DNA from 4 places in the Paenibacillus sp. J22R232 genome. Region 4 is predicted to be linked to each of the others. Evidence: riboswitches for the same ligand, from Rfam matches in the RefSeq annotation. Region 4 holds a riboswitch; each other region holds the start of a gene.
What was found. A riboswitch is a leader RNA that binds a small molecule or an ion and turns the genes downstream of it on or off. The one in region 4 is predicted to bind cyclic di-GMP.

Region 1 (3,655 bases), on a different contig from region 4:
TCTCCCACCTCCTGCTCCTCGTTCTCTTCGATCCGTCCAATTCCCGTTCTCTCCTGTCTCTCCCTCCCAACCACTCGATTCTTTCCGATCCCACCGCTCCGCCAAACGCACTACCCCTTCCTCCCCCAGCTTCGCAAGTTTCTTGTCTTTGCTGCCAAACCTCAGCCAGCGCCCCAATTCTGCGTTCTCTTTGCCCTCTTGCGCCATGCGTTTAGCCTGCTCGGCACAGGCAATGAGCAGCTCTATCGCTTCAAAGCTATCCGTAGAGCTCGTTTCCATTCTCACCTTTGCCGCTTCTCCCAATCGCTTGTCTTGTTGATCGACGGCAACCTTCAACCCGCTCCGCTTTAACGCGACGGACCCCCACAGCTCGACAGCCAAACAAGCATCGCCAAGCGGCAGCTCCTCCCGCAGCAGCCAGCCGCTTTCTCCCTTTTCCTTGTTTAGGCAACCAGCCCCGCCATAATGGCCATCCATCCAAAAATGCCTATCGATCGCAGCATGCATAGACATCTCTGCCTGCCAGCCTCCACGTGTCTTAACCACATATATCCGAACCCTCATCCTGTTCTCCCCTTTGCTCTTCGGCTGAGCATTCAGCGTCTCATCCATCCGTTAAGGCTATTCCACATGCCTGCGGTGAACAAAAAAAAGCACACCCGATGACGCGCAGCGCGTCATCGGGTGTGCTTCACCCTGAATATTCATTTGCAAAAATTATATCCTAAAATGGCATTTTGGACAAATCCGACGGATTCTGCAAATCAATCAACACGGCATGATCCGCTTGCGATACGATGCCTTCGGCCTGCAGGAGCCATAATAGCTGGGTACCGTCCACTTCCTTCGCTTGTGAGCGCTTACGATCTATATTTTCGCTATCCGAACCTATATCTTTGCTATGCACCTTAATTTCTTTGCCGTCTCTGGAAAAACGCTCAACGATGGACAGCGTTTCATCGGTGATCCCCTGATCCACAATGGTAAGCCGTACATCCTTGCCCATTCTCCTCGAAAAAGAAAACAACGAACGCATATACCATTCCATATTTTTTTGCCGAACGTCCGCCACAAGCACAAAATGCTTGCTAGCCTGCTGCCTTCCTCGCCGAATGCGAAATGCCAGATGCACCGACAAAGCAGCCAAAGCATAACAGCCAATGACCAAAAGTAATACCTCCAACATGGCGGCCACCTCCTCATGGTGACACTATATGCCGGGAAGAGCCCACTGGTTCCGCCAAAAAGGACAAGATTGCAAAATGGGCGCAGTGCCTCAAAGTCCTACTTTAATGGTTATTAATAGTCAAATTCCGACAAAGAAACACCCTTGAGCAATTTACAATATATGTTATCATTTTATTACGTAGACTTGCATATATAAGATATGCGTGATTATGGAAAGGAAGCGGTGATTGACGCTTATTAGATTAGCCAGGGAAGCGATGAAGTATAGTCTGTATGTGGACACTTGGATTATATGGAGCGAGTAGTGTAACCGGCCCTCTTAGACCCCTACCACCTATCTAAGAGGAGAGTGAATCATGCGTTATTTTAAAAAACGAATGTCTTTAAGCTTAGCCCTTTTATTAATTTTTTCGCTTGCATTAGGTTCTATAGCCATGGCAGAAGGAGACAACAGCGGCAGCCCTTCCGGAGAAGTGCCGTCAACTGAGAACAGTTGCCAAACCTACTCTACGGATAGGGAGCATATTATCGCCAGCCAAGCCAGTATCGTTGACAACGGCAACGGTACGGCAACGGCAACTTTCACCACGACGCAAGATTGCGTACGGGTAAGCTTCTCCTCCTATGCCGGACCTGCAGATTGGAAACCGGGTCCAGGCGAGACCACTATACCGTATAACAAGCAAGTCCATTTCGATGGGCACTCCATTATATATCCGAAAGCAGGAAGCTACACCATTACGGTTAACCTTCCCGTTTGCCAGCCTTACCAGCTTGATATCTACAGCGGAGAGCTGCTCACCCAGCTGGGAGTAGGCGCTCACGGCAACAAGATTAAAGCTTGGAAGCTAAAGCTCACCAGCACCTGCGCAGGCAGCCTTATTATCAATAAACATCTCAATAACGTTGAAGGAGCGCCCCATGCTGGCATTGCCTTCGAGCTATGGAGCAATGACTCTCTGTTCCGAACAGGAACGACGGACGCAAACGGCGTCCTGGAGTTCAAGGATTTGCCGATCGGCTCTTACGTCCTTAAGGAACTAACGTTAACCGGATTCACAACCGATTTGACCGCAAGCCAGCAAATTGAGGTTACGGCTGCTTCCAGTGCATTAAAAGTAGTGATCAACACGCCGAAGCTAAAGCTGGATACTGCCTGTTCGGCTGATCCGGAAGCTACAAGAAGCTGGATCGTAACGAATGAAAGCAATATCGAGGTACCGTTCGTATGGGAAGTTCCCGGCTCGAATCAGACCGGTGACGGCAAAATTCCGGGTAACGCCTCGGTAACCCTATCCACTTACGCGGTTCAGTCCCATCCAGAAACGTTCGTCAAAGCAGCAAGCACGAATCCGAATACGCTAACCATCTCATGGGGCAATGAAAAGGTGCTATCGCTCGTAAACGATGGCGTGGTTTGTACAACGCCGACACCAACGCCGTCGACGTCACCTACTCCTACGCCTACTATTACGCCAACGCCTACAACTTCAGCGACTCCTGAGACTACGCCTACTTTATCGCCTACGCCATTCTCGACACCAGTGACTACACCGACCGTAACGCCTTCGTCAACGACAACGCCGACGGTATCCCCTACGCCTGAGGAAACGGACATTATTGAAATCGACGATGATGAGCCGCCAGTTGGCGGGGTAGACGATGGTCAGGAGGTTGACTCCGCTACCGATACCGTTGTCGATGATGAACAAGTACCGCTTGATACGTTGCCGAAGACAGGCGACACTAGTCCAATACCGTATTATCTAATCGGCGCTTTTGCTTTGACAGCTGGATTCATATCCATGCGCAAACAAAAACAAAGTAAATAACGCATATTCGTATAACATCTTGCTGCCCGCTCATTAGACGCAAAAACCCCCGCAATCGAGCAGATTGCGGGGGTTTTCTCTATATGTAAATCTGATTGCGATTAAAGCTACAATGTGACCCAACCGTATTTAATCGACTGGATAACGGCTTGCGTACGATCATCAACTTCCATCTTTTGCAAAATACTGCTCACATGGTTTTTGACCGTTTTCTCGCTGATAAATAAGAATTCGCCGATAAGCTTGTTGCTTTTGCCTTCTGCCATTAACCTTAGAACCTCGGCCTCTCGGCGCGTTAACGGGCTCTCATCGCCAGCAACGAATTTCACTCCCGGCTCTTGGGCTGCTGCTGCGCCTGAAACGATTCCCATCTCGTCCAAGTATGTCATGCGGCGAAGCTGGTTAATCAGCTTGCCCGTTACTTTAGGATGGATATAGGCATGGCCTTGAACTACGGAGCGAATAGCATTAATAAGCGATTCTGCCTCCATATCTTTTAACAAATAGCCGGTAGCCCCTTTTCGAAGCGTTTCAAACACATAGCTCTCATCATCGTGGATAGATAAAATGATAACCTTTACATCGGGAAACAAGCTCTTCAACCGCTCAGTCGTAACGACTCCGTTCTCGATTGG
Region 2 (3,655 bases), on a different contig from region 4:
AATTACACGTTCTGCTGGTCGATGGCCGGCGAGAATTATACATTTACAGACATGGACGCAGTGCCTGCAAGCGAGCTAAAATAGAAGCATTCGCTACAGGAGGTGCACCATGCTTGCTGCTGAACGGCATCGGAAAATTATAGAGAAACTAGAGCAGCTTGGCGCAGTGAAAGTATCTGAGCTGAGCGAGCAATTTGGCGTAACGGAAAAAACGGTACGGGAAGATCTGGAGAAGCTGGAGGAGAAGGGGCTGCTCAAACGTACCCACGGCGGGGCTGTGGTAGAGCAAGAGGGCGAGGATAGCCTCTATCCGCTCCAATTTCCTAACAGCAAGCACCAGCAGGAGAAGTCGGCCATTGCGGCGCTTGCGCTCACTTGCATCGAGGAGAATGATATCATCGCGCTTGATGCGGGAAGCACGACGCTTGAGATGGCCAAGAGGCTCCCGAATATGCCCGTAACCGTGCTGACGAACGACCTGCTTATTATCCGCGAGCTGACCTTGAAGGATCAGGTGCGATTGGTCATTCCCGGCGGCTACCGCCATAACAATCTGCTGATTGGGGCAGAGTCCCAGGAATGGATTAAAAGGCTGAATGTCCATAAGCTGTTTCTTTCGACGACAGGCATTCATATGGAATATGGCTTGACGATATTCACAGAGGAATTGTCTAAGCTGAAGAAGCTGTACATGGACAATGCGAAGACTGTTTATTGCCTGGCTGACCATAGCAAATTCGATAAAGGCGCCTTGATTACATTTGCTGGCCTGGACGAGATTGATTGCATCATCACAGATGAGGGGATCTCGCCCGAGGTGGCAGCCAAATATGAGGCTCTTCAGATCCAAATGATGAAGGCACAGCTTCCAGAGAGCGTAAAGCGTGCAAAAGGGAGGACATGAACCGATGGGTTTGTTTGATTTGAGCGGAAAAACGGCAGTCGTGACGGGAGCGGGACGCGGCCTCGGAGCAGCTATCGCACTTGGATTAGCGGAGGCAGGCGCTGACGTAGCGCTTGTTACGAACAGCACCCCTGCCGACAAAGCGGCGGAAGCGATTAGAGCTTTGGGACGGAGAGCGATTACGATTCAGGCGGATATTTCTGACCGTTCCAAGCTTGCCGGCATTATTGAGCGGACAGTGGACGAGCTGGGCAGAATCGATATCCTAGTAAATAATGCAGGCATTATTCGCCGGACGCCTGCTGCGGATCACAGCTACGAGGATTGGCAGGCAGTACTCGACGTCAATTTAAATTCGGTATTTGTTTTATCGCAGCTGGCAGGGGAAAAAATGATCGAGCAGGGCTCCGGCAAAATCATTAATATCGCTTCGATGCTGTCCTATCAAGGCGGCATTAACGTGCCTGGCTATACGTCAAGCAAGCATGCGGTAGCAGGGCTAACGAAGGCGCTGGCGAGCGAATGGGCAAGCAAGGGCTTGCAGGTTAACGCCATCGCCCCAGGCTACATGAGCACGGATAATACCGAAGCGTTACGCGAAGACCCGGTTCGCAGCGCTCAAATCCTGCAGCGTATCCCGGCAGGACGCTGGGGCACCTCCGAGGATTTAATCGGACCTGCTGTGTTTCTGGCATCGGCGGCATCCGATTATATGAACGGCCATATTCTCGCCGTGGATGGCGGATGGCTGGTAAGATAAGCTAGGCGCGTTTAAACAAAAGGCTCTCCCTGTGCGGCTATGGCCGTGTGGGTGAGAGCCTTTTATTATGCGGACAAGCGACTTTCGAGACCTGGGGCAGTTTCATGCGCTGCAACGGCTTACGCTGCGTTGCCTGCCGCACCTGCTACGACGTATGCAGGCAAAGCTGCTGTCTTTGCTGCAGCACCTGACGATTCAGCAGCCCGAATAGAAAACGAACGGAAGAGGCAATTCGAAGGGTTCCGTCATGCAGCAGCATCAACCAATCAAAGCTAACTCATACGTGCTAGAGAGGAAGGGATATAACTCTTCTTTTTTATGCGTTTTAATATGTGCATACATATGTTTTTTTTGAAAATAAATAGACTGATCCGACTAATAATAAGCCAAAAAGCCGTATATTATCATATCAATTGTGACAAAAAGATAAATTCTTGGCGAATTGTCTATTACTTTAGACTTATATATATAAATACGTATTGATCTTAGAAATGCGAAATAGTAGAATGTTCCTAGTAGCTGTAAATGATTACTAATTAAAGTACAAATTTCTCCAAATCTCATACGGGCAAACCCATCGAAAGATGGTGGCGCAAAGCTATAGGGACTACTTCTTAAAAAGAAATGTCAGCCAGTTGCGAAGCATTAAGCAAAGGCATACCTATGAAAAATTATAGGTATGCCTTTTTTTATTCAGAGAGATAAATTCAAATAGTGGAGAGAGGTCATAACGTTATGCATAATCAATCAGATATTCGCCGTTTATTTCCAAGTGATGATGGAAACGCAGCTCAACGGAATCAAATGTTGGAATTAATGGGGCAGATCGTTAGCGGCGTCGATGAGCTAAAAGATCCCGATTCGGTTTTTTTGAAGGGGAATAAAGATAGAGGACCGTTATTTTATAAGGAGCTGGCGGATGTTAGCCGAATTCCGCATAGCGGAAGTCCTCTGGAAGAGGTTAACAAAGAGCTTCTTTCCTTGCTTCATGCTCATCCCTATCATACCAAATATTTTCTAACCAACATTTTGCCTATGGCGAGTACACCGGGCATACTTGGCATGCTTGCGGCATTTATGGTGAATGGCAATAATTTATGGGATGTGTATGGGCCGGCAGGCGCAGAAGCCGAAGTTAAGGTTGTTGCAATGATGTCGGATCTTGTCGGATATCGAACGGCAGAAAGCGGAGGATACACAACCTGGGGCGGCCAGGGCGCTATATTTACTGGCCTCAGGCTTGCAATCAATAAAGCAAGCTCATCCGCCGCCAAGTCCGGAGTGCCCCAGAATTTATACGCTTTCTGCTCGGAGGCAGCGCATTACAGCCTTTATAAGGCGATGGAAGCAACGGGGCTCGGAAGCGATCATTTAGTCAAAATCCGTACGCACGAAGACAGCTCGATGGACATTGACGATTTGAAAGCAAAAATGGAACAGGTCATTGCGAATGGCGGCATTCCGATATATGTCGTTGCCACGACGGGCACGACAGATGCAATGGGCATTGATAGCCTTGATGACGTGCATAGAATGACAGAACGCTTAGCACAGGAGCATCGGATAAATCGGCCTCACATTCATGCCGACTCGGCTCTGGGCGGATTTTTCGCATTCTTCAACAACTATGATTTCGCTAATAATCCGTTGAGCATTGAGGGAGATGCGCTTGCGGCACTCCAAACCATTCAAGCCAAAATGAAACATTTGAACAAAGCGGATTCGCTTTGCTTCGATTTTCAGAAGCTCGGGCAAACGCCTTATTCAACGAGCTTGTTTTTAGTGAAAAATGCTACTGATTTAAAGCTTCTGGATTTGGATCCAGACGAGACACCTTATGTTGGACACCGAGGATATGGGCAATATCACACGAGCTACACGCTAGAATGCTCAAGAATGGGAAGCTCCATCAGCATATACAGCGCTTTGTTGGCGTTTGGCATTGAAGGCTATCAAAAGCTGCTGGCTCAGTTCGTTGAAGTAAATGTCGC
Region 3 (3,655 bases), on a different contig from region 4:
GGAGTCCTTTACGCTTACTCGAAAAGAGATGGCTTGCTTGCTGCTTGCGCTAGACGGGAAGCATAACCAGAAGCCGCTGCAGGTATTGCAAGCCGCATGGACCAAGACGCATCAATACGATTTGGAGAAAGGCACGGGATTGCCCGCGTTTCTGTCAACGCTGCTGCCTCCGATTATTGAGAAGCTGATCAAAGGCAATGAGCTCAAAGGTTTTTCGCTACATGAAATTGCCGCTCTCGGTCAACTGATCGAATATTCGAATCTGTCGATAACGTCCATGCAAAATTGGGTAAAGCGCGATTTTAAGCCTTATTTCGATTGCCCGAAGGCGGGTAAAAAATATTCGCTCAATCAGGCTGCGTTATTGTTCATTATTGATGATTTAAAGTCAAATCTTGATTTTGAATCCATACGCAAGCTATTTGAGATCGTTTTTAAAAAACCAGAGGATGAGAAGGCCGATTTGGTCGGTCCTATTCAATTATATGCATCCTATACCAGTATGTTTGAAGAACTGGATGCTAACAACGATCAACTGCTCGATATTTCCGGACATTTGAAGGAAAATCCGCATCAAGATATTTTGACGGAGGAAGCCATTCGCTCGTCAGCCAATCAATTCGCGAACCAATTGCCTAACTTAACGGACAATCAATGGGAAGCCGTGCGCAATATTTTGCTGATTGCTGTCATATCCATACAAACGTCCTATTTTCATTCTCTCTCAAGGCGTTATTGCAATGCGACTTTGTTTCTAAGTCCCGAATAAAATAGTTCTATAGGGATATACAGAAACTCTTAATTGTCCTATACTGGATTATGTTGTAAATACAAACATAGACAATCTGAAAATGGCAAACTTGCCGAAAGGCTAGGACGCAAAGTTATGGGCCTAAAGCATGTGTGCTAAGGTCGCCAGACCGCCGGAAGGATATAGAGCTAAGAAGCTGTCCGCCTCCTGTGGCTGGATAGCTTTTTTGCTTTTTTCAGAGGGACAGAGGAGAGAAAGTGGAATGGTGTTGAAGGACTGGTTGAGGAAAACGAGCATGCTGTCGAAGAAAATGAACATGAGGAAAATTACGACCAAGTTATTTCTAATTACGGCAATCATCACCCTCTTCAATCTAGGTGCAGGCGCGTTTATTTATGTTCAGAACGTATCGGTTGCAGGCTCAGTCGAGGATTCGGATCACCTGTCACGTGCCGAGAGGAACTACCAAGGTATTTCCAATAAACTGCTGAAGGCCATGCTCCTAATGGTGGATGCAATCGAGAACGGAAATAGCGATGCTTCATCTATTATGAAAGATTTGGAAACCCTCCCTGCCAATATCGACGAGCTTGAGAAGCAGCTTATCGAAATGGACAAAAAATACCCTCCAGCTACGGAAGGCGGCCAGCTTTATGCCAATCAAATTGGCGTTCTTCGCCTCGCACTCGATAATCTCAATCAAACCAATACCGATGTATCAGGTTTAACAGCTGAAGAGAAGTCCTTGCGCATCAGCAATCTAATCAGCGTATATACTGTAATTCTGAGCTATTCGAACGATACCATGCATGAGCGGCTCACACAGGACGCAGAAACTACCCAAAACGATCTGAACCGAGATGTTTCGAGCGCTAATATCATCGTGCTCATCAACGTCATTCTGCTTGCCATATTGCCAGCAATCATGATTTATGGCGTCACGCAATCGATTAAAACGGGGCTGACCGGCATTACAAGACGCATACGCGCATATGGCAGCAATGATTTCACGAGTCAGGAGAAGCTGGCCCGCTCCGATGAATTCGGAGAAATTGATCAGGCGCTAGCCGCAATGGGCGATAATTTGCGCGACACGATAAAAGCTACGCTTAACGTCAGCGAGTCGGTGCTTCACGTTTCACGCAATATGGATACGATGATCGGAAGCAACCGCAAAGCTTCGGAGGATGTGAAAGGTCAGGTTGACCTTGGCCGTGAAGCGCTGCTATCGCAATATGACGATGCTTCATCGATCTCGGCGGTAACGGAGCAAATATCGGCAAGCTCCGAGCAGATTGCTGCTTCAAGCGAGTACATAAACAATGACATGCGCCAAATGAAGCAGTCCTCCCAGAGCGGCTCGCAGCAAATGGCAGGCGTTGTCGTCATGGTTAACGAAACCGTTGAGCAATTCGCCAAGCTGACGGAGGCATTTGAAGCGATGAATGGCCGATACAACAATGTTTCCAAGTTTTTGAACGGCATTCAGGATTTGAACACGCAGACGAATCTGTTGTCGCTTAACGCATCCATTGAATCCGCAAGGGCTGGGGAGCATGGACGCGGCTTTGCGGTTGTGGCGGAAGAAATTAGGAAGCTGTCGAGCCAGACGGATTCCATATCTAAGCAGATTACGAAGGAATTGTCGCTCATTCAGAGCGATGTAGCCTCAAGCAGCAGAACCATCGGAAGCTTTGCGAATGTGATTCAATCGACAAGGCAAGCTTCGGAGACGGCAAGCGGCACGTTCCAAGCTTTGGAATCGCAAAGCAGCGTATTGTCTGACCAAATGAGCGAAATTTCAACGGCAATAAGCGAGATAACGGCAGGAATGACGCATATCGTTTCCGCTGTTGACAAACTGCTGAACACATCCACGGACGTTAACGGGAAAATGGAGCATATGAGCGAGCTTTCCGTTAAGCAAAACGATATTTCCGATGAGCTTCGCAATCTGGCAGAAAAGCTGACCGGCTCTTCGCATGAGCTGAAAGAGAAGGCTTCTGTCTTTAAGCTATAGAAGTAATAATAGCCAAATCAAAGGGCGCTTCTGCGATATGCAGAAGCGTTCTTTTTTTTGCGAGCTTGCCGATAGTTGGCTTAGCGGTTTGTCATGGAAAAGTCACAGGGGCGTTAGGAAAGTCATTGTACGAGCAGTATAATAAACCGTTGTACCGATATGATAGATAGAAAACAGCTGGAGGTAGCGGAGAATGACGACTGTACAATTTCCAAAAGATTTCAAATGGGGAACGGCTACTGCCGCGTACCAAATCGAAGGCGCATTTGATGAGGATGGACGGAGTGCCAGCATATGGGACACGTTCGCCAAAACACCGGGCAAGGTGTTGAACGGAGACAACGGCGACGTGGCATGCGACAGTTATCACCGCGTCGATGATGACATTCGGCTGCTGAAGGAGCTTGGCGTTTCCGTATATAGGTTCTCGATAGCTTGGCCGCGCGTGATCCCGCAAGGCAGAGGGGAAATTAATCCGCTAGGCCTTGATTACTACGAGGAGCTAATCGACAAGCTCATCGCGAATGATATTGAACCTTTTGTAACGCTATACCATTGGGATTTGCCTCAGACGCTTCAGGATGGGGGAGGATGGGAAAACCGTGCGACAATTGATGCTTTTGTCCAATATGCAGAGACGGTATTCCGTAAATTTAACGGTAAGGTTAAAAGATGGATTACGCTTAACGAGCCTTGGTGTATTTCCATATTATCCAACTACCTAGGCGCACATGCGCCAGGCAAGCAGGATATGCAGGCTGCACTTGATGTCGCTCACCACATTCTAGTGGCTCACGGCTTAACCGTTAAGCGATTCCGCGAGCTTGGCATCGAAGGCGAGATCGGTTATGCGCCGAATACGGAATGGAGAACGGCCTACAGCT
Region 4 (3,655 bases):
ATGCGAGAACAAATATATCGGTAAGCTGGATACGAACTCGGTCAGGCATCAGCGGAATTTCAGGATCGACCGTTCCGCGCCGCTTGAGGAGCAGCTCCATTTCCTGAAGCGTGAAGCAGCGGCCAACCAGCCCTATCATGTGTTTGGGCATGTCGCAGCCAAAAATACGTTCCGGCTAAAAAACAAAATCCACCTCGATTCCGGAGCGGTGCACGGGAACCAGCTTACATCGGTTACGTTTTCTGCGAAGCCTTATTTCAAATCCCAGAAATCGGCCCATTCCGCTATGACGGAAGAGCTGCCGGCGCTCTTCAAGGAAGAACGCAGAGTATCTCTGCAGGAGCTTGGCGAGGAGGAGGTTCGCAGGCTGACCTATTGCTCGGGCAACAAAATTAACTTTATATCCGGAACGATGGCGCCAGCCGACAAAGATGAAGCCGCTCAGGAGCTTGAGTCGCTGCGCAAGGGCTTGGATTATTTCAAGGAGCGTAATGCCAAAGAGGTAGTTCTGCAGCCGAAATATATGGGATCACGCTGCAATATTTATTTGCATGCAGAGGCGGAGCAATGCTTCGCGGTGAGCCGGAATGGCTACAAAATCAGCAAGCTGGACTTGACGTCGGTATATGGGAAGCTGCTCGAGAGATTCGGTCATTATATGAAGGAGAACGCGATAACGATGCTGCTGCTGGACGGTGAGCTGCTGCCTTGGCAAGCGCTTGGCGAAGGTCTCATCGAGAAGCAATTCAAACCGATCGAGAAGGCGCTTGAGACGGAGCTATCCTTCTTGACGGAGAATGGCTTCGAGGAAGCGTTCGCTAAGCTGGCTGCCGATTACAAAGAAAGCGGCTTCGAGAAGGACCAGCACCATCTAACCAAAGCGGCGATTAATGAGAAATACGGGCTGCATGTCTATCAGAACTACAAGCATGTCCATGAAATGATGGAGAAGCATGTTCCGCTTGACGAGCATCTTAGCGCCCATAAGACATACAAGAAACAGCTGGAGCTGTATGCGGAAGCTGGCGAGCTTGAATACAAACCGTTTGCCTTGCTCAAAATCGTCCATGCGGACGGCAGCGAGTCGCTTCCGGACTGGCCAACCTCGGAGATGTACCGTTTTCTCTCGGATGATCCATTCGTTTCGATTACGCTAGCCGATCCGGACAGCTATGAGCAGGCTGACCTGTATTTCCGCACGTTGACGGTTGAGAGCCACATGGAGGGCGTCGTCATCAAGCCGGAGTTCCCGGTTCCCTATACGGTTCCTTATATGAAGGTACGCAACAAGGACTATATGTCGATTATCTATGGCTACGACTACCGCTTCCCTCATAAATACAGCAAGCTGATTAAACAGAAGAGCATTGCGATGAAGCTGCGCACCTCTTTGAATGAATACCGGCTTGGACAGCGCATGCTGGCCGTTTCCTTTGCGGACATTGCGCCAGACCATGAGCCGTACCGGGCAGCAGTCGCGAATCTCTTGTTCGAGGTAGCGAAAGAAAAGGAAATAGATCCGCGTCTATAACGTGATAAGCCTCCCTGGCAAGGGAGGTTTTTTTAATGATAGGATAGTATATCCGTATGCTACGCATGCCCTATATTTCTCGGAATGAACGCGCCGCGCCGCCAAAGGGCATCGATAGCCGTTTCGCCTTATGGAAACGCAAATATTTATGCCTATTTGATATGGTATATATCGGAATTATATGAAATAATCATATAAGTAGAAAGTCCTAGTTAATAGCAAAGTTGCTGAAAGGCAATGACGCAAAGCCAACAGACCTAAAGGAAATGTCCAAAGGTGGCTGGGTTGCCAAAGGGAATAGCGATTATTCGAGTAAATCCTCTTCCTGCACATCAGGTTACCGCAAACGTTATACATAGGAAGGGATATTCAGCTATGGAATTCACGATCAAGCGATTTAAAGGCAGCAGCAGCTTTGATGTCGTTCAGAAAGCAGCGAATCTAGGATACTGTGAGTACGATCATGCCAGCATGCAAGCATCATGGTCGAGCTATATGTTTGACATATATGGGTTGGATAGCGAATTTCCAATGACGCAGGAAGATTGTTTTAAGCAGGTATACCCTGAGGACCGCGAGCGCGCGGAACGAATCTTTTATGAAGCTTTTGCTACGAAGAAGGAGAGCATTCAAGAGTACCGCATCATTCGTCCTAACGGCGAGGTACGGCATATTATTGAGACGCTATCCTTCATATTGGATGAAGCGAGTGACATTCCATTAACGATAGGAACCATTCAGGACGTAACCGAAACGAAGAAGCTCCAGCATGAGCTCAACGTGGAAAAGCAGTATTATAAATCGATATTCGACAACAACCCGGATGCGATATTTTCCTTTGATCTCAAGGGACAATTCCTATCCTGCAACGGCTCGCTTGAGCGGATGTTCAACTGCACGAGAGACGAGGTTCTGCAGGGGAGCTTCCATCGTTTCGTAGAAGAGAGCAGCCTGGACAAGACAATCTGGCATTTCGAGGAAACCCTGAGAACGCTTACTCCGCAAAATTACGACACGACCGGCGTAACCAACAGCGGTGAGCTCGTCGAGGTGAATGTGACGAATATTCCGATTGTCGTCAACGGGGAACTGATCGGCATTTATGGCATAGCCAAGGATATTACGCAAAAAAAAGCGATTGAAAAATCATTGACAGAGGCTGAGCTGAAGTACCGGAGCATACTGGAGCAGTCCATTGTAGGCATCTTTGTCGCGCATGAAGATTGCTTTGTATATGCGAACGAACAGCTTAACCAGATGCTGGGATACGGCACTTTAGTCGGCCTTGAAGTGGAGAAGGTCATCCATCCGGATGAGCGTGAATCCGTTATCAGCAGGGTCATGCAGCTTGCCGAAGGCCAATCCATTGCAAATTTTCGGCATCGGGCGTTAAAGATCGACGGAACGGTTATTGACTGCGAGGTGCATTATAACCGAGTGTCCCATTCGGAGGAGAAAGCGGTAGTCGGCATCGTACTGGACGTCACGGATCGGAACAAGGCGGAGGAGCTTAACCATTTCTTAGCTTATCATGACTATTTGACAGAGCTGCCGAATCGCCGGAAATTCGAGGAGCAGCTGGACAAGCAGCTTCGGGTAAGCGAATATTTCAAGCAAAAGCTGGCTATCATGCTCATCGATCTAGATCGCTTCAAATATGTGAATGATACGCTGGGACATCCGATTGGCGACTCGCTGCTTAAACAAATCGCAATGAGGCTGAACCGAATTAGCGGAAGCGAGCATACAGCTTTCCGGCTTGGCGGCGATGAATTTGCGCTAATTATTTCGAATGTGAAGCAGCAGGTTGATCTGTCGAATAGGGCGGACCAAGTGATCCAACTGATCAAGGAGCCCTTTTTCGTTGAGAACTATGAGCTCAACGTTACGGCAAGCATTGGTATCAGCCAATCGCCATTTGACGGCTCCTCCGCGGAAGACTTAATGAAAAACGCGGACGCTGCGCTTTATTTTGCCAAATCACGCGGGAGGGACCAGTCGCAGTTTTACTCCTCTTCATTGAATGTCCAATCCTTCAAGCTGTTCTCGCTAAGCAATGATTTGCGCAAAGCGCTGGACAAGGGGGAGCTGTTCCTGGATTATATGCCCCGCGTTCATGCGCAA

Region 1: another riboswitch for cyclic di-GMP. It lies ahead of AC0YN3_RS16140 (SpaA isopeptide-forming pilin-related protein); the one in region 4 lies ahead of AC0YN3_RS27580 (EAL domain-containing protein).
Region 2: another riboswitch for cyclic di-GMP. It lies ahead of AC0YN3_RS11625 (pyridoxal phosphate-dependent decarboxylase family protein); the one in region 4 lies ahead of AC0YN3_RS27580 (EAL domain-containing protein).
Region 3: another riboswitch for cyclic di-GMP. It lies ahead of AC0YN3_RS00840 (methyl-accepting chemotaxis protein); the one in region 4 lies ahead of AC0YN3_RS27580 (EAL domain-containing protein).

What each region holds. Positions count from the first base shown of each region.
Region 1 covers NZ_JBWDNK010000004.1:515,385-519,039, reverse strand. Annotated here, with positions in the region: gene AC0YN3_RS16150 (ATP-dependent helicase ComFA) at 1-564, opposite strand, end outside; gene AC0YN3_RS16145 (hypothetical protein) at 725-1,186, opposite strand; cyclic di-GMP riboswitch class II at 1,430-1,513, shown strand; gene AC0YN3_RS16140 (SpaA isopeptide-forming pilin-related protein) at 1,545-3,020, shown strand; gene AC0YN3_RS16135 (response regulator) at 3,128-3,655, opposite strand, start outside.
Region 2 covers NZ_JBWDNK010000003.1:129,117-132,771, forward strand. Annotated here, with positions in the region: gene kduI (5-dehydro-4-deoxy-D-glucuronate isomerase) at 1-84, shown strand, start outside; gene AC0YN3_RS11615 (DeoR/GlpR family DNA-binding transcription regulator) at 110-904, shown strand; gene kduD (2-dehydro-3-deoxy-D-gluconate 5-dehydrogenase KduD) at 909-1,664, shown strand; cyclic di-GMP riboswitch class I at 2,222-2,307, shown strand; gene AC0YN3_RS11625 (pyridoxal phosphate-dependent decarboxylase family protein) at 2,400-3,655, shown strand, end outside.
Region 3 covers NZ_JBWDNK010000001.1:189,080-192,734, forward strand. Annotated here, with positions in the region: gene AC0YN3_RS00835 (DUF1836 domain-containing protein) at 1-769, shown strand, start outside; cyclic di-GMP riboswitch class I at 844-928, shown strand; gene AC0YN3_RS00840 (methyl-accepting chemotaxis protein) at 1,014-2,771, shown strand; gene AC0YN3_RS00845 (GH1 family beta-glucosidase) at 2,965-3,655, shown strand, end outside.
Region 4 covers NZ_JBWDNK010000015.1:27,132-30,786, forward strand. Annotated here, with positions in the region: gene AC0YN3_RS27575 (metallophosphoesterase) at 1-1,531, shown strand, start outside; cyclic di-GMP riboswitch class I at 1,739-1,824, shown strand; gene AC0YN3_RS27580 (EAL domain-containing protein) at 1,907-3,655, shown strand, end outside.